3 regions of the Ideonella azotifigens genome follow, and region 1 is predicted to be linked to each of the others. Evidence: predicted binding sites of a transcription regulator. Region 1 holds the regulator's gene; each other region holds the start of a gene.

What was found. The regulator HrcA, encoded in region 1, represses chaperone genes, less so after heat shock. The targets are predictions, from matches to a motif close to TTAGCACTCNNNNNNNNNGAGTGCTAA.
Region 2: the regulator HrcA is predicted to act here: its motif matches at 3,331-3,357, upstream of groES (co-chaperone GroES).
Region 3: the regulator HrcA is predicted to act here: its motif matches at 3,116-3,142, upstream of rpoH (RNA polymerase sigma factor RpoH).

What each region holds. Positions count from the first base shown of each region.
Region 1 is NZ_JAJNKD010000009.1:163,295-170,648, forward strand. Features, by position in the region: gene recN (DNA repair protein RecN) at 1-1,538, opposite strand, end outside; gene LRH25_RS19365 (NAD kinase) at 1,541-2,416, opposite strand; gene hrcA (heat-inducible transcriptional repressor HrcA) at 2,511-3,539, shown strand; gene LRH25_RS19375 (secretin GspD/PilQ domain-containing protein) at 3,679-5,739, shown strand; tRNA gene LRH25_RS19380 (tRNA-Ile) at 5,787-5,863, shown strand; partial or broken gene LRH25_RS19385 (PDDEXK nuclease domain-containing protein) at 6,123-7,156, shown strand; gene LRH25_RS19390 (hypothetical protein) at 7,292-7,354, opposite strand, start outside.
Region 2 is NZ_JAJNKD010000001.1:867,881-875,234, reverse strand. Features, by position in the region: gene LRH25_RS03980 (type II secretion system F family protein) at 1-534, shown strand, start outside; gene LRH25_RS03975 (prepilin peptidase) at 538-1,464, shown strand; gene coaE (dephospho-CoA kinase) at 1,535-2,170, shown strand; gene zapD (cell division protein ZapD) at 2,208-2,963, shown strand; gene LRH25_RS03960 (DNA gyrase inhibitor YacG) at 3,029-3,241, shown strand; gene groES (co-chaperone GroES) at 3,468-3,758, shown strand; gene groL (chaperonin GroEL) at 3,810-5,453, shown strand; gene LRH25_RS03945 (patatin-like phospholipase family protein) at 5,578-7,354, shown strand, end outside.
Region 3 is NZ_JAJNKD010000001.1:990,330-997,683, forward strand. Features, by position in the region: gene LRH25_RS04540 (COX15/CtaA family protein) at 1-517, shown strand, start outside; gene cyoE (heme o synthase) at 514-1,443, shown strand; gene LRH25_RS04550 (SCO family protein) at 1,475-2,086, shown strand; gene rpoH (RNA polymerase sigma factor RpoH) at 2,156-3,073, opposite strand; gene LRH25_RS04560 (hypothetical protein) at 3,386-4,504, shown strand; gene LRH25_RS04565 (hypothetical protein) at 4,653-5,951, shown strand; gene LRH25_RS04570 (hypothetical protein) at 5,948-6,922, opposite strand; gene LRH25_RS04575 (DUF6708 domain-containing protein) at 7,321-7,354, opposite strand, start outside.

The sequences.
Region 1 (7,354 bases):
GTGGCCTTGGCGACGACGAAGTGCTGGTCCGCGCATGCCGCCACCTGCGGCAGGTGGGTCACGGCCAGCACCTGCACGCTCTGGCCCAGCTGCTTCATCAGCCGGCCGACGGCGTCGGCCACCGTGCCGCCCACGCCGGAGTCGATCTCGTCGAAGATCAGCGTGCTGGGGTTGAGGTCTGTCGCCGCAGTCTTGGGCGCGCTGCCGCGGCGCTGCGCTGTGGTCACGGCAATCGCCAGCGCCAGCCGCGAAAGCTCGCCGCCCGAGGCGACCTTGGCCAGCGGCCGAGGCGCGCTCCCGGCATGCCCGGCAACCAGGAATTCCACCGTCTCCAGCCCGAAGGCCTGCGGCGTGTCCTGCGGCAGCAGCGCCACCTCGAACTTGCCGCCGGCCATGCCCAACTGCTGCATCGCTGCCGTCACGCGCTGGCCCAGCGGCCCGGCAGCCTGCTGGCGGGCGCGGCTCAGCGTGCTGGCCTGTTCGCGCCATTGCTGCTCGGCCTGCTGCACACGCTGTTCCAGGCCTTGCAGGTCGGCTGCGGCTTCGAGCTGTGCCAGCGCCGCGCGCCATTCCTCGCGCAGCGCCGGCAGGTCTTCGGGCTGGCGGCGAAAGCGCCGGGCCAGGCCCATCCAGGCCGAGAGCCTGCTGTCCAGCTCGCCCAGGCGGGAAGGGTCCAGCTCGGCGCGGCCCAGGTAGGCCTGCAAGGTGTGCGTGGCGTCGTCCAGTTGCACGCTGGCGCTGTGCAGCCCTTCGATCACCGGTGCCAGCCGCTCGTCGTAGTCGCTGACGGCTTGCAGTGAATTCAAGGCTTTGCCCAGCAGCCGCGCGGCGCTGGCCTCGTCTTCTTCCAGCCACTGGCCGGCCTGGTGCGCAGCCTCAATCAACGCCTGGCCGTGCGCCAGCCGCTGGTGCTCGTGGTTCAGCTCCGGCCATTCGGTCTCTCCGGGCGACAGCTTGTCCAGCTCCCCGAGCTGCCACTGCAGGCGTTCGCGTTCGTCCTCGCGCTCGCCCTGGTGTTCGCGGGCTTGCGCCAGCGCGTCGGCCGCGGCTTTCCAGGCGGCGTAGGCGCGGGCCACCGGCGTGGTGTCTGCCCCGGCCTGCTGGTCCAGCAGCGCGCGCACCGAGGCGGGCTTGGTCAGGCCCTGCCAGGCATGCTGGCCGTGGATGTCAACCAGGTGTTCGGCCACTTCGCGCAGCTGGCTGGCGGTGGCCGGGCTGCCGTTGATGAAGCCGCGGCTCTTGCCCTGGGCGTCCACCACGCGGCGCAGCAGCAGGTCGTCGTCCTGCTCGAAGCCGGCTTCTTCCAGCCAGGCGGCGAGCGAGGCGGGTGAGTCGAAGCCGGCGGTGATTTCGGCGCGCGAAGCGCCTTCGCGCACCATCTGGCTCTCGGCCCGGGCGCCCAGCGCGAGCTGCAGCGCGTCGATCAGGATGGACTTGCCGGCGCCGGTCTCGCCGGTCAGCACGGAAAAACCGCCATCGAACGCGAGGTCCAGCTCGCTGACGATCACGAAATCCTTCAGGGTCAGGTGCTTGAGCATGATCAGACCGTGCCTTCGTACCAGCGCAGCTTGCGGCGCAGCGTGGCGTAGTAGCTCCAGCCACGCGGGTGCAAGAAGCGCACCATCTGCGACGAGCGGCGCATGCGCACCTGGTCGCCGTGCAGCAGGCTGGCCAGGCTTTGCATGTCGAAGCTGGCGCTCGCGTCTCGCCCGGCCACGATGGTGATGGTCACTTCCTGAGAGTCCGGCAGCACGATGGGCCGGTTCGACAAGGTGTGCGAGGCAATCGGCACCAGTACCCAGCCGCCGATGGACGGGTGCAGGATGGGCCCGCCGGCCGACAGCGAATAGGCGGTGGAACCGGTGGGCGATGCCAGGATCAGGCCGTCGGCGCGCATGTTGGCGACGAAGTCGCTGCCCACGTCCACCCGCAGCTCGACCATGCTGGACGTGGCACCTCGGCTCACCACCACGTCGTTCAGCGCCAGGCCTTCGAAGATGGTCGCGCCGTCGCGCCACACGGCGCCTTCGATCATCGCGCGCCGCTCTTCTTCGTAGTCGCCCTGGATGATGGGGCCCAGTGCCTCGGCCCAGTCGCTCAGGCGCACGTCGGTGATGAAGCCCAGCCGGCCCTGGTTGATGCCGACCAGCGGCAGGTTGTGCGCTGCCAGTTCGCGGGCAATGCCCAGCATGGTGCCGTCGCCGCCCACCACCACCGCAATGTCGCACTGCGCGCCGATCTCTGCCGGGCTCAAGGCCGTGTGTTCGGTCCAGTCGGTGTTGTGCGCGGTCTCGTGGTCGATCGAGACTTCCAAGCCCTGGCGCCCCAGGAAGTCGGCAATGGCTTCGAGCATCGGTCGGATGCCCTGGGCCTGATACTTGCCTATCAGCGCGGCGTGGCGAAAACGGGTTGGCATGGTGCGAAGAATTACACCACACGCCCTTCTGTGAGACCCCCTGGGCTGCCCTCGTTGGCGCCCTGCACAAGTGCATGTCCGTACAATGAAAAACATGCTCGACGATCGCGCCCGATCACTGCTGAAAACCCTGGTTGAACGCTACATTGCCGACGGGCAGCCCGTGGGCTCGCGCACGCTCTCCAAAGCCTCAGGTCTGGAGCTGTCGCCCGCGACCATCCGCAACGTCATGTCCGACCTGGAAGACGCCGGCCTGATCATCAGCCCGCACACCTCTGCCGGCCGCATTCCCACCGCCCGCGGCTACCGGCTGTTTGTCGACACCATGCTCACTGCCCGCCCGCTGGACCTGGCCGGTAGCGCCTCCGAATTTGCCGCCGCCCGCGGCCAGCTGCAGCCGGACCAGCCGCAGCGCGTGATCGCCCAGGCCGCGCAGCTGCTGTCCAACCTGTCGAGCTTTGTCGGCGTGGTCACCGCGCCGCGCAAGGCCAGCGTGTTCCGCCACGTCGAGTTCATGCGCCTGGGCGACAAGCGGGTGCTGGTGATCCTGGTCGCACCGGATGGCGACGTGCAGAACCGCGTGCTGTTCACCGCGCACGACTACAGCCAGGGCGAACTGATAGAGGCCACCAACTTCCTCAACGCCCACTACGCAAACCTCAGCCTGGAGGAAGTCCGCGAGCGGCTGCAAGGCGAGGTCGAAGTGCTGCGCGGCGAGATTGGCGTGCTGATGCATGCGGCGGTGAAGGCAGGCTCCGAGGCGCTGGCCGAAAACGAGGACCAGGTCATCGTCAGCGGCGAGCGCAACCTGCTGGGCGTGCAGGACTTCGGCCACGACATGGGCTCGCTGCGCAAGCTGTTCGATCTGTTCGAGCAGAAGACCCAGCTGATGCGCTTGCTGGACACCTCCAGCCGCGCCGAAGGCGTGCGCATCTACATCGGCGGCGAGAGCCGGGTGGTGCCGTACGAAGAGCTGTCGGTGGTCTCGGCGCCGTACGAGGTCGACGGCCACGTCGTCGGCACGCTGGGCGTGATCGGCCCCACCCGCATGGCCTACGACCGCATGATCCAGATCGTCGACATCACGTCCAAGCTGGTCGGCAACGCCCTGAGCCAGCGCTGAACAGCCAGCACTGAGCAAGACGGCGCAGCCATGTTGCTGCGCACTTACCGGCGCCACAAGCGCGCTTGACACAAGGCTTCCAGCATCGCGGCCTGCGCTGTTCGGCGCTGTCCCGTCCTGCTCTGCTGAAGTCCTTGCTGTGAACCTTTCTGGAATGACGCGGCCCGCGTGCTTGCGCGCCTGGCCGTGCCTGCTGGCCGCTTGCCTCCTCGCTGGCGCCGCCGCCTCGCATGCTGCGTCCACCAACCGTGCCTCGTCCAAAGTGGCCGCGCACGCGGGCGGGGCCACGCTGAACTTCCCCGACATCGAAGTGGAGGCCGCCGCCCGCGTGATGGCCGACCTGCTGAACCGGCCCATCCTGGTCGACCCGCGCGTCAAGGGCAAGCTCACGCTCTACACCGAGCAGCCGGTCAGCCAGGCCCAGGCCTTGTCCATTTTCGTCGCCGGCCTGCGTGGCCTGAGCCTGGCCATCATCGAGTCCAACGGCCTGTTGAAGATCCTGCCCGAGGCCGATGCCAAGCTGCAGAGCGGCACCGTCTCCGTAGAAGGGGCTTCGCGCGCAGGCGACACGGTGCAGACGCAGATCTTCCGCCCCAGCTACGAAAGCGCCGCCAACCTGCTGCCGGTGCTGCGCCCGCTGATCACCGCGAACAACACCATCAACGTCAGCGCCGGCAACAACGCGCTGGTCATCACCGACTACGCCAGCAACCTGCAGCGCCTGGGCCAGATCATCAGCGCGCTGGACCAGCCCAGCGCCACCGACGTCGAAGTCATCCCGCTGCAGCATGCGCTGGCGGTGGACATGGCCGTGCTGGTGCAGCGACTCAGCGAAGAGGCTGGCGGCTCATCATCCGCCAGTCCAACCCCCGGCGCGCAAGCCCAGCGCAGCAACGCCAGCGCAAGCAGCGGCGCTGGCGCCGCATCCATCGTCGCCGACAGCCGCATCAACGCCTTGCTGGTCCGTGCCGCCAACCCCGCCCGCTTGGCCGCCGTCCGCGCGCTCGTCGCCCGGCTGGACCAGCCCGGTGCCGCAGGCCTGGCCGGCAGCAACGTGCACGTCATCTACCTGCAGCACGCCGAAGCCACGCGCCTGGCCACCGTGCTGCGCGCCGCCTTCAGCAGCGACGCGACCGGGCAGGGCGCCACCAGCAGTGGCGGCGCCTCGTCCCAGTCGCGCAGCAGCGGCCCCAGCAGCAGTGGCTCGTCCAGCCTGAACGCCAGCACGCCATCGAGCACCAGCTCAAGCAGCAGCGGCAGCACCAGCACGGCCGCCACCACGCCGCTCAGCAGCACCGCGGCACCGGCCACCGGCGGCAACATCCAGGCCGACCCGGCCACCAACTCGCTGATCGTCACCGCACCCGAGCCGCTGTTCCGCCAGTTGCGCGCCGTCGTCGAGCAGCTGGACACGCGCCGCGCCCAGCTCTATGTCGAGTCGCTGGTCGTCGAGGTGGACGCCAGCAAGGCCATGGACGTGGGCATCCAGTGGAAGCAGATCTTCAACATCGCCGCCACCACGACCGACATCACGCTGGCCACCGTCGCCCAGGCCATCCAGTCCACCTCCGGCACCAACATCCTGTCCACCGCGAACCTCATCACGCTGGACAACGAAGAAGCCAAGATCGTCGTCGGCCAGAACGTGCCCTTTGTCACCGGCTCGTACACCTCCACCACCAGCTCCAGCCCGTTCCAGACCATCGAGAGGAAAGATGTGGGCCTCACGCTGCGCATCCGCCCGCAGATCGGCCCGAACGGCGCCATCCGCCTGACCATCCTGCAGGAATCCTCGTCCGTCTCCAGCACCACCACGCCCGGCACCACCAACGCCGGCCCGGCCACCAACAAGCGCTCCATCGAATCGACGGTCATGGTCAACGACGGCAAGATCATCGTGCTTGGCGGTCTGATCGAAGACACGTACACCAGCGACGCCGACCAATGGCCAGTCCTCGGCGACATCCCCTACCTCGGCGCCTTCTTCCGTACCCTCAGCCGCACCCGCAAGAAGACCAACCTGATGGTCTTCCTCCGCCCGGTCGTCATGCCCGATGAAGACAGCAGCACCAAGCTCTCGCTGGACCGCTACGACCTCATCCGCGCCCACCAGCAAGCCCTGCCCGAAGACGTCAGGCAAGTCCTCCCCGGCCCCGAAATGCCCCTCGCGCCAGACGCGGGGCGCTGGCGCATCGAGTGACCCGCCAGCGGCCCGCCGCAGCTTCTACAATGCGCCCCTTCGGTAGGGGGCCGTTAGCTCAGTTGGTCAGAGCAGAGGACTCATAATCCTTTGGTCGTTGGTTCAAGTCCAACACGGCCTACCACTCACACCAGTGCTTGGGCTGTGACGTGCGGCCGTGGCAGCTCGGTTGCCATTGCTTTCTGACGCGCAGACCTGAGCCAACGCTACCAAGCGGAGGGCAGGGCGCATGACACCGGAAGCGAAGGCACGCGAATTCATCGATGCCTATCTGAGTGCCTTGGCTGGGTGATGCCGCAGAGGCGGCCATGCAAAGGGGTGACATGAGCACACGCAAAGTAGCCGAGCCTCCAAAGCCTGGTGCTACTGCGGTTGTCACACCGATGTCGGTATCGGATGCAGCCGTGCTGCTGGCCGAGCTTCGGCAGCTCATTGACGAGGCACGTCGCGCGGCCGTCGCGGCGGTCAATGCCGGCCTGACCCTGATGTACTGGCGAATCGGCCAGCGCATCCGTGTCGAGGTGCTGGGCGGCCAGCGGGCCGGCTACGGCGAGGAGATTGTCTCGACGGTGTCGCGACAATTGACGGCCGATTTTGGCCGCAGCTTCAGCGCCAAGACTCTGCGGCACATGATGCGGTTTGCCGAAGTGTTTCCGAGCTTGGAGATTGTCTCGACGCTGTCGAGACAATTGGCATGGAGCCACTTTCTGGAGCTGATCTACCTGAAAGACCCGCTGGCGCGGGATTTCTATGCCGAGATGTGCCGCATCAAGGGCTGAAGCGTGCGCACGCTGCGCGAGCGGGTCGACGCGATGCTGTTCGAACGCACGGCGCTGTCTGGCAAACCGAAAGAACTGATCCGCCACGAACTCGATGTGCTGCGTGACGGGGGCGACCTCACGCCGACGCTGGTGCTGAAAGACCCGTACGTGCTGGACTTCCTGGGCCTGCAGGACCGTTACCTGGAGAAGGACCTCGAAGACGCCATCTTGCGCGAGCTGGAAACCTTTTTGCTGGAGCTGGGCGCAGGCTTCAGCTTCGTGGCGCGGCAGCGGCGCATTCAGCTCGACCACGACGACTTCTACCTCGACCTGCTGTTCTACAACCGCAAGTTGCGCCGGCTGGTGGCGGTGGAGTTGAAGCTGGGTGACTTCAAGGCCGAGTACAAGGGGCAGATGGAGCTGTACCTGCGCTGGCTGGCCCGGTACGACCAAGAGCCGGGCGACGGGCCGCCGCTGGGCATCATCTTGTGCACAGGCAAGAAGCGCGAGCAGATCGAGCTGCTGGAGATGGACAAGGCGGCATCCACGTGGCCGAGTACCTGACGGTGCTGCCACCGCGCGAAGTGTTGGAGCAGAAGATTCAAAGTGCGCTGCAGGCCGCCCAGGCGCGGCTGCAAGCCAAGGCCGACGAATGAACATCCTCCCTGATCTGAAGGTCCTGAGCCGCTGAACATTCATACGAGATCCCATCTTCCGGAAATCGATGCTGCGGGCAATGGCGCGCCAGCGCTGCGGGTGTGTGGCGCTGGCGAAACGCGCTTGGAGTCTGGTCAGCGACCGTCGTGGTCCGAATCGCCCGGGATGGCGCGTTCCACGCCGTTGCTGACGCGTTC
Region 2 (7,354 bases), on a different contig from region 1:
TTCGGCAGCATCTTCGGCGGCGGCTACATGTTCGTGCGCACCTGGCGGCGTTCGGAAAGAATCCAGTTTTTCATGGACCGCCTGTTCCTGCGCATGCCGGTCTTCGGTGAGCTGGTTCGGAAATCCATCATCGCGCGATGGACCCGGACCCTTTCGACATTGTTTGGTGCGGGTGTCCCGTTGGTGGAGGCGCTGGACTCGGTTGGCGGCACCGCAGGCAACAAGGTCTATGCCATCGCCACCGAAGCGATTCAGCGTGACGTCGCCTCCGGCACCGCACTGACTTCGGCCATGACCGCAACCGGCGTGTTCCCGAACATGGTGTTGCAGATGGCTGGCATCGGCGAAGAATCGGGCGCGCTAGACGACATGCTTGCACGCGCCGCGGAGTTCTACGAAGAAGAAGTCGACGAGATGGTGAAGGGGCTGTCAACCTTGATGGAGCCCATCATCATCGTGTTCCTTGGCACCATCATTGGCGGCATCGTCGTGTCGATGTACTTGCCCATCTTCAAGCTCGGTCAGGTGGTCTGACGCATGGCGCAGACCGGAGAGTGGGCGATCTGGTTGTCGCCCTGGGTGCTGGGCGCGTTGGGCCTTTGCATTGGCAGTTTCCTGAACGTGGTGGCGCACCGCCTGCCGCGCATGATGGAGCGGCAATGGTGGCGGGACGTGGCCCAGCAGCTGAGCGACAGCGAGTCTTTCCAGCGGACTTTTGGACGGGGCGCGCCCAAGCCACTCGCCGCCACATCGGGTGAGCTTGAGCAGGAACTGGACAAGCTCGGCCGGTTGACGCTTTCCAAGCCCGCCTCACGCTGCCCGGCCTGCCAGCACAGGATCCGCTGGCACGAGAACATTCCGCTGGTGAGCTGGTTGCGGCTGCGAGGCCGCTGCTCCGCATGCGGCACCCGCATTTCGGTGCGCTATCCGCTGCTGGAACTGGCCACCGGCCTGCTGTTCGCCGGCATTGCCTGGCGCGTGGGCCCGCAACCGGTGGCGCTGGCCTGGTGCGGCGTGGCCGCCACGCTGGTCGCGCTGACTGCCATCGACTGGGACACCACCTTGCTGCCGGACGCGCTGACGCTGCCGCTGCTGTGGGCCGGTCTGTGCGCCGCAGCGCTGGAGTGGACGCTGCCGCTCAGCACCTCACTCTGGGGTGCCGTCGTGGGCTACCTGTCGCTGTGGTCGGTGTACTGGCTGTTCAAGCTGACGACAGGCAAGGAAGGCATGGGCCACGGCGACTTCAAGCTGCTGGCCGCGCTGGGGGCCTGGCTGGGCTGGAAAGCCATCCTGCCCATCGTGCTGATGGCTTCGGTGATCGGCGCGGTGGTCGGCATCGGCATGAAGCTCAGCGACACCTTGCGCGAAGGGCGCTACGTGCCGTTCGGCCCGTTCCTCGCCGGTGGCGGACTGGTGCTGATGCTGGCGGGCACCGAAACGGTATTGGGTTGGATAGGGCAGTGAGCCCCGCACGGCCGCCCGAAGGGTCTCATTCCCGCCCGGCGGGACCGGCCGCAGGCCGCAGGGTGCGCCAGTGAGCGCTGTGCGCGTGGGCTTGACCGGCGGCATCGGCAGCGGCAAGAGCACCGTTGCCGCGCTGCTTTCGGCCCGCGGCGCCAAGGTCATCGACACCGATGCAATCTCGCGCGCGTTGACCGCGCCACAAGGCGCTGCGCTGCCCGCCATCGCCGCGGCATTTGGTGCCGACATGGTCGATGAACATGGCGCATTGGACCGCGCCCGCATGCGCCAGCTGGCCTTTGGCCAGGCCCCGGAAGCGCTGCAAGCCAAGCAGACGCTTGAGCACATCCTGCACCCATTGATCCAGGCCGAGACGGCACGCCAGGCCGCGCAGGCAGAACCTGGCCAGCCACTGGTGTTCGACGTGCCGCTGCTGGCCGAGTCGGCCCATTGGCGTGGCCGGGTGGACAAGGTGCTGGTCATCGACTGCAGCGAGGCGACACAAATCCGACGCGTCATGGCCCGTTCCGGCTGGCCTGCGCAGGAGGTGCAGCGCGTGATCGCGCTGCAGGCCACGCGGGCAGAGCGCCGCGCCATCGCCGATGCCGTGATCCTCAACGACGGGCTGAGCCTGGCGCAATTGCAGGCCGAGCTGGACGCACTCTGGCAGCAAGGTTTTTTCGGTCCGGCCGCTGCGCCCGGGGTGTGAAACAATCGCCGCCAGCCAACCGCCCGGAAAGCGCCTTTTGGTCCTCTACGAATACCCGTTCAACGAAAGCATCCGCACGATGCTGCGGCTCGAACACCTGTTCGGCCGACTGAACACCCTGGTGCCGCGTGACGAAGCGGTCGACCATCATTTCTCCCTGGTCACGCTGTTCGAGATCATGGACGTGGCCTCGCGGGCCGACCTGAAATCCGACCTGCTCAAGGAACTGGAGCGCCACAAGGCGCAGCTGCAAAGTTATCGCGGCAACCCGCATGTGTCGGAAGCCGCGCTGGACGAAGTCGTGGCTCGCATCGACCATGCCTTCAACGGCCTGAACCAGTTCGCGGGCAAGGCGGGGCAAGCGCTGACCACCAACGAGTGGCTGATGAGCATCCGCAGCCGCATCAGCATTCCTGGTGGCACTTGCGAGTTCGACCTGCCGGCCTACTTCGCCTGGCAGCAGCACAGCCCTGATCGACGCCGCGCCGACCTCGCCCAGTGGCTCAGCCACCTGTGGCCGCTGGGCGAAGCGCTGCACGTGTTGCTGGGCCTGCTGCGGGACGCCGGCATGCCGCACAAGGTCGTGGCCCAGGGCGGCCAGTACCAGCAAACCCTGCCCCAGGGCCGCACCTACCAGCTGCTGCGAGTGCGGCTGGACGACGGGGTGGACCTGGTGCCAGAGATCAGCGGCCACCGCCTGATGGTCTCGGTGCGGCTGATGCGGGCCGACGCCGAGGGCCGCCTGCGCCCCGCCGCGCAGGACACCGCGTTTGAACTCTCGCTCTGCGCCTGAGTCCCATCGCTTCGTCATTCGTTTCCGCCTCGCCCTTGCACTTGCAAGCACCGCCGGCGCCTGCCGTGAACCAGCCCAAATCCAGCCCCCCATCCTCCGTTGCCGCCAAGGCCATCGAGGTCAACTGCCCGGCCTGCGGCGAGCGCACGCTGTATTCGCCTGCGAACGCCTTCCGGCCCTTCTGCAGCGCCCGCTGCCAGGGCCATGATTTCGGCGCCTGGGCCAATGAAGGCTACAGGGTGCCGACCAAGCCCAGCAGCGAAGAGCCGGAGCCCTGAGCCGGCCACGCACCGACCTCAGGCCGGTTTTCGTCACACCCGGGCACTCGCCTGCTCTTGAAACCCGGCAGACGGTGCCTATAATGGGATTAGCACTCAACCAAGTCGAGTGCTAACAGTTCTGGCGCCGGCCTTCCTGGCCGGCGTTCCTGAGCACCTGATGTGATGCAGCGCCCTTTGCCGGTGTTGCCTTCCTCGCTCAAAGCCACTGCATTTAGGAGATGCCATGAAACTTCGTCCGTTGCACGATCGCGTGATCGTCAAGCGCCTGGAACAAGAAACCAAGACCGCCTCCGGCATCGTCATCCCTGACAACGCCGCCGAGAAGCCTGATCAAGGCGAAGTCCTGGCCGTTGGCCCGGGCAAGCGCAACGACAAGGGCGACTTCATCGTCCTGAACGTCAAGGTCGGTGACCGCGTGCTGTTCGGCAAGTACTCTGGCCAGTCGGTCAAGGTCGACGGCGAAGAGCTGATGGTCATGCGCGAAGAAGACCTGTTTGCCGTCGTCGAGAAGTAATCCTTCTCCCTCTGCACACACCTCTTACTGAACTGAATTCGGAGAATACAAATGGCAGCAAAAGACGTGATCTTTGGCTCTGACGCCCGCACCCGCATGGTTGAAGGCGTGAACATCCTGGCCAATGCGGTCAAGGTCACGCTGGGCCCCAAGGGCCGCAACGTGGTCCTGGAGCGCTCTTTCGGCGCCCCCACCGTCACCAAGGACGGTGTCTCGGTGGCCAAGGAAATCGAGCTGAAGGACAAGCTGCAGAACATGGGCGCGCAGATGGTCAAGGAAGTTGCTTCCAAGACTTCTGACAACGCCGGTGACGGCACCACCACCGCCACCGTGCTGGCGCAAGCCATCGTGCGCGAAGGCATGAAGTACGTGGCCGCCGGCATGAACCCGATGGACCTGAAGCGTGGCATCGACAAGGCGGTCACCGCCCTGGTCGCCCAGCTGAAGGCGGCCTCCAAGGCCACCACGACCTCCAAGGAAATCGCGCAAGTCGGCACCATCTCGGCCAACAGCGATTCCGAAGTCGGCCGCATCATCGCTGAAGCGATGGACAAGGTCGGCAAGGAAGGCGTCATCACCGTCGAAGACGGCAAGTCGCTGGACAGCGAACTCGACGTCGTCGAAGGCATGCAGTTCGACCGCGGCTACCTGTCGCCCTACTTCATCAACAACCCGGAAAAGCAAGCCGCACTGCTGGACAACCCGTTTGTCCTGCTGTTCGACAAGAAGATCTCGAACATCCGCGATCTGCTGCCGACCCTGGAACAAGTGGCCAAGGCTGGCCGTCCGCTGCTGATCATCGCTGAAGAAGTCGATGGCGAAGCGCTGGCGACCCTGGTGGTCAACACCATCCGCGGCATCCTGAAGGTCGTCGCCGTCAAGGCCCCGGGCTTTGGCGACCGTCGCAAGGCCATGCTGGAAGACATCGCCATCCTGACCGGTGGCAAGGTCATCGCCGAAGAAGTCGGCCTGTCGCTCGAGAAGGTCACGCTGGCCGACCTGGGCCAGGCCAAGCGCGTCGAAGTGGGCAAGGAAAACACCATCATCATCGATGGTGCCGGTGCCGCTGCCGACATCGAAGCCCGCGTCAAGCAAGTGCGCGTGCAGATCGAAGAAGCTTCGAGCGACTACGACCGTGAAAAGCTGCAAGAACGCGTGGCCAAGCTGGCCGGCGGTGTTGCCGTCATCAAGGTCGGTGCTGCCACCGAAGTCGAGATGAAGGAAAAGAAGGCCCGCGTGGAAGACGCGCTGCACGCGACCCGTGCCGCCGTTGAAGAAGGCATCGTCGCCGGTGGCGGCGTGGCCCTGCTGCGCGCCCGCCAGACGGCAGGCACCATCAAGGGTGACAACGCTGACCAGGACGCCGGCATCAAGCTGATCCTGAAGGCGATCGAAGCCCCGCTGCGCGAAATCGTGTCGAACGCCGGTGGCGAACCCAGCGTGGTGATCAACGCCGTGTTGGCTGGCAGTGGCAATCACGGCTTCAACGCCGCGAACGACACCTATGGCGACATGATCGAAATGGGCATCCTGGACCCGACCAAGGTGACCCGGACCGCGCTGCAAAACGCCGCTTCGGTCGCTTCGCTGATGCTGACCACCGAATGCATGGTCGCCGAAGCCCCGAAGGACGACGCGCCTTCGATGCCCGGCGGCGGCATGGGCGGCATGGGCGGCATGGGCATGGACATGTAAGCTGTCCTGCCTGAGCGTCCCCGCTCTCGCAAGCATGCAAGGCCACCTTCGGGTGGCCTTTTTTGTTGTGTCGCCGCACCCGGTGCCGCCCGGACACACGGCGCACCACGCCACAATCCGCCGCATGACGCGTGCGCTGTTGTCCCTGCTGTTGCCCTTGGTCGGTGTGATTGGCGCCTCGTCTGCAGCCCTCGCCGCAGCGCAGGCAGTGCAGCCCGAGCCAACGCGCAGCGCCAGCACGGCAAGCGGTTCGCCGGGCACACCGGCCGAAGCCCGAACGCTGGCCCAGGGCGTGCCGGCAGCGCAAGCCCCCGCCGCCCTGCCACGGTTGCGCATCGGCCTGGTGCTTTCGGGCGGCGGCGCGCGCGGGCTGGCCCACGTTGGCGTGCTGAAGGCGCTGGAGCGCGCGCAGGTGCCCATCGATGCGATTGCCGGCACCTCGATGGGCGCGGTGGTCGGCGGGCTGTATGCCAGCGGCATGCCGGCGGACACCATCGAAGCCGAATTCAACAAGGTCAACTGGAGCCGGCTGTTCGCCCAGCGCGTGGGCCGCCAGCAGCTCTCCCAGCGGCGCAAGGAAGAGGACTTCGACCTCTCGACTGCCATCGAGCTGGGCTACCGCGACGGAGAGTTCCGTGCGCCGCAAGGCGCCGTCTCCAGCCGCGGCCTGGAAACCCTGCTGCGCCGCTACACCTTGCCGGTGCGCGCGGTGCAGGACTTCGACCAGCTGCCGATCCCGTTCCGCGCGGTCGCCACCGACATGGAAACCGGCGCGCTGGTCATCCTGGACCAGGGCGACCTGGCGATGGCGCTGCGCGCCAGCATGAGCGTGCCCGGCCTGTTCCCGCCCAGCGAGGTGGAAGGCCGCGTGCTGGGCGATGGCGGCCTGGTCAACAACCTGCCGGTCGACGTGGTGCGGGCGATGGGCGTGGACGTGGTGATCGCCGTCAACATCGGCACGCCGCTGGCCGGCCGCGAAACGCTGAACTCGGCCATCGGCCTGACGGCGCAGATGATCAACATCCTGACCGAGCAGAACGTGCACCGCAGCCTGGCCACGCTGGGCAAGCAGGACCTGCTGATCGCGCCGGACCTGGGCAAACTGAGCTCGGGCGACTTCGACAGCGCCAAGGCGCTGATCACGCTGGGCGACGGCGCCACCGAAGCGCTGGCCGAACCGCTGCGGGCCCTCGCGCTGACGGCCGAACAATATGCCGACTGGCGCGCGCACCGCAGCCCCGCTGCGCAGCCGCCCAGCACCCTGCAGTTCGTCGCCTTCGAAGGCACCACCGCCACCAACCCGCAGCGCCTTGAGCCCCAGCTCCAGTCGCACCAGGGCGAGGCCTTCGACCCGCAAAAGGCCGAGGCCGACACCCAGTACCTGGCCGCCAGCGGCGACTATGTGCGCGCCGACTACCGGCTGGTGCACAGCAACGAGCGCGGCGACGGCCTGGTCTTCGACCTCGAAGACAAGCCCTGGGGCCCGAACTACCTGAACATCGGCCTGGACCTGTCGACCGACTTCGATGGCCGCAGCGCCTTCAACGTCAAGGTCAGCCACAACCGCCACTGGCTGACCGACAACGGCACCGAATGGCGCAACCGGCTGCAGATCGGCGAGGTGCCACAGGTGTCCACCGAGCTGTACCACCCACTGAAATGGACGCTGGGCCTGTCGAACGACTGGTTCGTGGCCGCCTCGGCCAGCGCCGAGCGCCGCAACCTCTCGCTGTTCGAGGACAACGGCGGCGAGAAGATCGGCGAAGTGCAGCGTTCGGTGGCGCGCGCCGGGCTGGACCTGGGCCAGCCCTGGGGCAGCCTGGGCGAGTTGCGCTTCGGGCTGGACTACCGCGCAGGCCGCAACCAGCTGCTGCTGCGCAACGACCTGGCCGACACGCTCT
Region 3 (7,354 bases), on a different contig from region 1:
CCTGGCGCTGCTGGTGCTGCAGATCGCGCTGGGCGGCTGGGTCAGCACCAACTACGCCGTCGTGGCATGCCAGGGCTTTCCGCAGTGCAACGGCCAGTGGTGGCCGCAGGCCGATTTCCACCAGGGCTTCACGCTGCTGCGCGAACTGGGCCGGGCCGGCCATGGCGGTTACCTGGCGCTGGACGCGCTGGTGGCCATCCATTGGGTGCACCGGCTGGTGGCGGCGCTGCTGAGCGTGGCCATGCTGGCGTTCATCGTGGCCTTGTGGCGCCGGGGTGGCGAAGCCCGCGGCTACGCGCAAGCCTTGCTGGCCTTGCTGGCGCTGCAGGTGGCCAGTGGCATTGGCAACGTGGTCTTGCAGTGGCCTTTGCTGGGGGCATTAGCCCACAGTGCCGGCGCGGCTGCACTGTTGGCGACAATGGTGGGCTTGCTCGCCCGTGCCAGGTTGGCGCGGGTGCAACAGGTGTCATCTTCTCCGGCCGTTGCCGCGTCGCGCGGCCCTGCCTTGTCCACATGAGTCCGCCCATGGCCGCCGCGCCCGCTGTTTCGTCTCCCGCTCCGATGTCCAAATGGGCCCAGTACCGGGCGCTGACCAAGCCGCGCGTGGTGCAGCTGATCGTCTTCTGCGCCGTCATCGGCATGCTGCTGGCCAGCCCTGGCATCCCGCCGTGGCGGGTGCTGGTAGCTGGCACGCTGGGCATCTGGCTGGTGGCGGGCGCGGCGGCGGCGTTCAACTGCCTGATCGAGGCCAAGATCGACCAGCGCATGAAGCGCACCGCCTGGCGGCCGACCGCCAAGGGCGAGCTGGCGCCGCGCGACACCTTGCTGTTCTCGGGCGTGCTGTGCCTGGCCGGCTGCCTCATGTTGTGGATCTGGGTCAACCCGCTGACGACCTGGCTGACGCTGGCCACCTTCGTCGGCTACGCCGTCATCTACACCGTGGTGCTGAAGCCGCGCACGCCGCAGAACATCGTCATTGGCGGCGCATCGGGCGCCATGCCGCCGGTGCTGGGCTGGGCAGCGGTGCGGGGCGACGCCGGGCCGGAAGCCTGGCTGCTGTGCCTGATCATCTTCCTGTGGACTCCGCCGCACTTCTGGGCGCTGGCGCTGTACCGCGCCGACGACTACCGACGCTCCGGCCTGCCGATGCTGCCGGTGACCCACGGCGCCGAGCTGACGCGGCTGCATGTGTTCCTCTACACCATCGTGCTGCTGGCCGGCACGCTGATGCCGTTTGTCTACGGCATGAGCGGCTGGATCTACCTGGCCAGCGCGCTGGTGCTGGGCTTCTGGTTCATTGCCTACGGTTTCCGGCTGTGGCGCAATTACTCCGACGCGCTGGCCCGCCGCACCTTCTTCTTCTCCATCCTTTACCTGGCGCTGCTGTTCGCCGCGCTGCTGGTGGACCACTACCTGAGTCCGCTGCTGGCCGGCTTGCGCTGAGCCGGCTGCGTCGCAACCCGATGTCCGTTCGATGAACCCTCAAGCAACTGCCTGGTCCCGTCGCCACTGGCTGGCGGCGACCGCCGCGCTGGCGCTCGCCGCCTGTGACCGCCCAGGCGCCACCGCCGGCTTCAAGGGCGTGGACATCACCGGCGCCGAATACGCCAGCGGCCTCAGCCTGCAGGACGTGGACGGCCAGCCGCGCACGCTGGCCCAGTACAAGGGCAAGGTGGTGGTGGTGTTCTTCGGCTACACGCAATGCCCGGACGTCTGCCCGACGACCATGGGCGAGCTGGCGGCAGTCAAGCAGCAGCTCGGCGAGCAGGGCAAGGACGTGCTGCCGATCTTCGTCACGCTGGACCCGGAGCGCGACACCGGCCCGGTGCTGAAGGCCTACATGGCCAACTTCGGGCCGGACTTCATTGCGCTGCGCGGCACGCCGGAGCAGACGCTGGCGGCAGCCAAGAGCTTCAAGGTGTTTTTCGCGAAGGTGCCTGGCAAGACCGAAAGCAGCTACACGCTGGACCACACCGCCGGCTCCTACCTGTTCGACCGCCAGGGCCGGGTGCGCGTGTTCACCCGCTATGGCGGCGGGCCGGACGTGCTGGCGCAGGACCTGAAGCAGTTGCTGGCCGAAGGCTGAGGCCGGCTGGCCCCACAACGAAAACGGCTCCCGAGGGAGCCGTTTTGCATCGCAGGGCGGCGGAAGCGTTCAGGCCGCTTCCAGCGCCTTGCGCATCTTCTTCATCGCCGCCACTTCGATCTGGCGGATGCGCTCTGCGCTGACGCCGTAGTCGGCCGCCAGCTCATGCAGCGTCATGCCGCCGGAGCTGTCGTCGTTGACCTTCAGCCAGCGTTCCTCGACGATGCGGCGGCTGCGGGGGTCGAGCTGGTCCAGCGCATGGGCAATGCCGTCGCTGCCCAGCCAGTCGCGGCCACGTGCTTCCAGCACCCGGGTCGGCTCCTGCGTGTCGTCGGCCAGGTAGGCGATGGGGGCGAAGGTTTCCTCGCCTTCGTCGCCCTGCGGCTCGAAAGCCACGTCGCCACCCGACAGCCGGGTTTCCATCTCGACGACCTCTTCCGGCTTGACGTTCAAGTCGCGGGCCATGGTCGCCACTTCGTCAGGCGTCAGCGTCGCGCGGAAACTCTGGTCGCCAGACTTGCTCTTCAGCGTCTGCTTCATCGAACGCAGGTTGAAGAACAGCTTGCGCTGGGCCTTGGTCGTCGCGACCTTGACCATGCGCCAGTTCTTCAGGATGTACTCGTGGATCTCGGCCTTGATCCAGTGCAGCGCGTAGCTGACCAGGCGCACGCCTTGTTCCGGGTCGAAGCGGCGCACCGCCTTCATCAGGCCGACGTTGCCTTCCTGGATCAGGTCGCCTTGCGGCAGGCCGTAACCCAGGTACTGGCGCGAGACCGACACGACCAAGCGCAGGTGCGACAGCACCAATCGGCCGGCGGCCTGTACGTCGTCCTTGTCGCGCAACTGGCGCGCGAACTCACCTTCTTCTTCCGGCGTGAGCAGCGGAATGCGGTTGACCGCGGTGATATAGGCATCCAGGTTGCCGATCGGCGGCACCAGGGCCCACGGATCACGCAAGGCCAGGGCGTTGGTGGAGGTCATGGTCATGTGGTGGTGGACTCGTGTGCCAGGAAATTGGTTCCGCGGATATTAGCACTCCCTCCGGTTGAGTGCTAAGGCGGGTCATGTGGGGTCGCGTGGGTTCGAGTTCCAGGGTTTTTGCTCCCCTAGAAAGAAGGGTGAAAAGGTCGTAAAAATCTCTGGGAGAACTCTTGAAGAAAAGATGACAGATGGCTAAAGTCGGTTCACGGTGCCGGGTGTGGTGATGGATTGCACGCCGGCAATGACCTTGTGGGCCAGCAGCGCGCCGGCCTGCGTGTGGATGGATTGAGTCTGAACATAGAGGGGTTGGAGATGTTGATGAGCAAGTCCTTGCCGGCTGCCGGCGTGATCGCTGCGGCCATCGCCGCGTTGCTGCCTTCGCTGGCGCAGGCCCAAACCGCTACCGCGGTGCAGATCTGCGAATGCCTGGTGACCGACCTGTCCACCGATGGCCAGTCCGCCACCGGCCAGATGTACGGCACCTACGAGACCTTCCACTGGAACGCCAGCACCGGCCTGACCCTGCTGGGCCGCAACATGGCCACCGAGATCGGCATTCCGCCGCCTGGCCTTCCTGCCATTTCCGGTGATGGCAAGAAGGTGGCGGCCACGGTGATGAACGACGCCAACACCTACGGCACCCAAGCGGTGTGGACCGCGGAAAAAGGCTGGACCGTGCTGAAGCCGCTGCCCGCCGATGGCGGCGTGATGGACACCGACGACGGTTCGGTCTGGGGCATGTCGCGCGACGGCAAGGTCATCACCGGCCTGTACTGGCGCCCGAACCAGAGAGGTGGCAGCGCACATGGCAGCGTCTGGAAGGCCAAGGTCGGCATGGTCGGCATGCCGACCGCTGGCGGCTCGGCCCGCATCGACGATGCCAACAAGGACGGCAACGTGCTGGCCGGCTGGGAAGAAGACCCCAACACCGGCAGCCGCCTGCCGGCCGTGTGGGTGAACGGCGAGCGCACCTGGCTGGACCTGAACTACGGCGAAGCCGAGGCAGTGAACGGTGACGGTGACATCCTGGTCGGCCAGGCGCCGGACCCGGAAACCGGCATCCCGGCGGCCGCACGCTGGAAGTGGAACGGCAAGAAGTGGGAGACCAAGATCCTGGGCATCCTGCCCAACAGCGATTGGGGCGGCATGGCCTATGCCAATGCGCTGTCCGACGATGGCAAGCTGGTCGGCGGCCTGGCCCGCACCACCTTCACGCCGGCCACCAGCGGCTTCCTCTGGACCAAGGCCACCGGCCTGGTCCTGGCGGCCGACTTCCTGAAGACCCATGGCTACTCGTCCAGGGGCTACAACCTGACCAACGTGATCGCCATCACGCCCAAGGGCGACAAGCTGGTCATCGTCGAAGTCATGAAGCGCTCGCCGTACACCCAGCGCAGCATGTTGATCACGCTGCCGGACGCGGCCATCGCGCCTTGAGTCCAGCATCCGCTCGCGGTCCTCGTGACCGATGCGGGTGTTTTTCGGGCCTGCCACTGCGGCAGGCCCGTCTTTGCTGGCGCCGTCGCCGGGGTTACTTCACCGATACTCGGGACCACCTAGTCCCGCACCGCTGGCCGCTGTTTCGATGTCTTCCCTCGCGCTTTCCCCGCTGTCCTCGTCGGATGCCACGGCCGCTGAGCCTGCCGACCTGCCGGCCCGTGGCACGTCGCCGGTGACGGCCGTTGCGACTGCGCTGCGAGCCGCATTGACGCCCTTGATCGCCGAGCTCGCCGGCATGCCGCCGCGGCCGATCCGGCTGATGCGCAGCGCCGGACTGGACAAGAGCCTGGCCAGCCGGCTGGTGCAGGCCACGCGCGCGGAGTCCGACGCCGAATTCCTGCACCGCCTGCCATCGCCCACCGGGCTGCGCATGCTGATCGACGGTGCCCAGGGCCATGCCGACGAGGCGCTGGTCAGCCCGCTGGCCGCGGCCATCGACGCCTTCCAGTCGCTGCTGGACCGGCTGCCCGGTGGTCGCCAGGGGCTGGATGCCCAACTCGGCGCCAACGAGGAAGACGTGCGCGCCCGCCGCGAGCACATGGCCCGCCAGGCCTCGTTCAAGGCCGTGTCCTTTCTGTTCGGCCACTACGCCGAGACCGTCAGCACCGCCTTGTTCATCGTGCCGAGCCCGGACGGCCGGCACCTCGATTTCATCGAAGTGCATCGCCGCATCGGCCTGCAGCGGGTCACACCCGGCACTGCGGTGCCGCTGCTGAGCCTGCATGTGCAGGACGAGGTCGCGCCCGATGGTGAGGAGCCGCGCATGCGCAGCCTGGCAGGTAGGCCCGGTACCGACGACGCGGCCGATTTCATCCTCGCCGAAGCCAGCGGCCAGCCGCTGCCGGCGCTGCAGCTGGAACGTGAAGGGCGCATCAACACCTTCGTGCTGCCCGGCGACAGTGCTGCCATCCCCAGTCCGCTGACCACTGCCTTCCGCGCCGACCGCGGGCACCAGCTGGACGATGCCGCCAGCAGCCAGATCCTGCGCATCTACATGCTGCACACCCCGTGCCACCGCCTGGTGCGCGACGTCTTCATGGCCGAAAGTCTGTGGCCGCGGGCCCGCCCGCGCATCACCTTCTTCCTGCCCGGCCCCACCGGCGTGCCGCTGGCGCCACCGGACCCGACCCATCGGCACTACCGGCAACTCAACCTCAGCGCCACCATCGACCCCCTGCCGCACGGCATGCCCGACGACAGCAAGCCCTGGGCGCTGGCCGGCGTGCCGGACCACCAGGACACGCTGGCCCTGGCGCTGCAGCGCGCAGGCTTGTCTGGCCAACGCTTCCGCGGCTGGCGCTGCGAGATGGCCTACCCGGTGCCGCTGATCGAGATGCAGATCGTGATCGACAACATCGATCCGGCCGCCAGCGCTGCGAGCTAGAAGCTCAGGTCTTCCGGCAACGCATAGCGGAAGCGCTTGGGATCGAACGCCAGCTCCCAGGTCTTCTGCGGCCGCTGTTCGCCATTGACCAATCCGCCGCCCGTGACGCTGAAGCTCAACAAGCCCTTGGCCGGCACCGGGCCGGCGCGGTAGGTCCAGCGGGCGTGGCTGCAGCGCCGCTGTTCTTCGGCTGCAGCCGTTTCCTCGTCGTCCACCTTGCCGTCGGCTTCGGTGACCGCTGTGCCGGCCTGGCCTGCCGTGGGTTCGCATGCGCTGCCAGGGCCGTCTGCCAGCGAGGCCGGGAAGCGGACCAGCTCGGCGATGTCGACCTCGTGCGGCGCCATCACCACCTGCCAGGTCGCCGCCGGCTTGTCCGCCGCCTTGGCGTCGTAGTGCGTGGTCAGCACCCAGCCCCAGGTCTTGGCGCCCAGCGCCATGAACTTCACGTCCTGCGGCTGCAATGGCCTGGCACCTTGCTCCTGCCGCAGTGGCGTGCTGACCTCCAGCAGCGAACCGTCGCGCTTGGCCATGTTGCCCTTGACCTGGAACAGCCCGGTCAGCGCCGGCTCCGCCTGGGTGGGCCGCAGCGGCGTGCCGGCGGCGACGAAATACAGCTCGTCGTCACCTTGCGCGCCGTCTTCCGGCCCCACCTTGGCCTGCTGCACCACCTGCATCAGGTAGTGCACCTGCTGCGGCCCGGTCCACAGCCAGCCCTTTTGCTCCGCAGAGTAGGCACCATAGTTGCGCTGCATCACCGCTTCGATGACTTCGTCGGCCTCGATGCGGATGGGCACATGGTGGCGCTGCGTCTGCAACCAGAACACGGTGGCGGCAGCGGCCAGCGCACCCACCACCAGCAGCGCATGGGGCAGCCAGGCTCGCGGGGTCTGGCGCACCGTGGTGGGCCGGGGCGTCAGCCGGGAGTCTTGCGAAGAATCCAGTGAGCTGGAGTCGTAGTCGTCGATGGGCATGGACAGCCAAGGGCCCGGGGCGGAACAGGTCGCCATTGTCGCTTGGCCGCGAAAGCCGGCAGGACCAACCGGTGCTCACCTCGCGGCGGTGGGGCTTGTCCGTGCGTCGTCTCTCCCTTGTGTCCTGGTCTGATCGAACGCGATCAATGCGCCGCTGCAGAGGCAGGGCTCTTCGCCTCGGCGAGGCCGGGCAAGGCCCGCTGGACGGCAATCTCCCTGGCGGCCTCCAGCCAGTTCGTCGGAACGGCAGCATCGTTCCACTCGACAGCCTGCCATTGGCCGCCCGGGCTGGCTTGACGGTACAGCGCCGAGCGCAAAGTCCTTGTCGGCTTGGCTGATCGACCCGGTGGGCCAGCACACGGCCAGCCAGGGTTCGATGACCAGCCTCTAGTGGCCTGTCAGCCTTGCAGTACCGCCCGCGGTCCCCAAGCC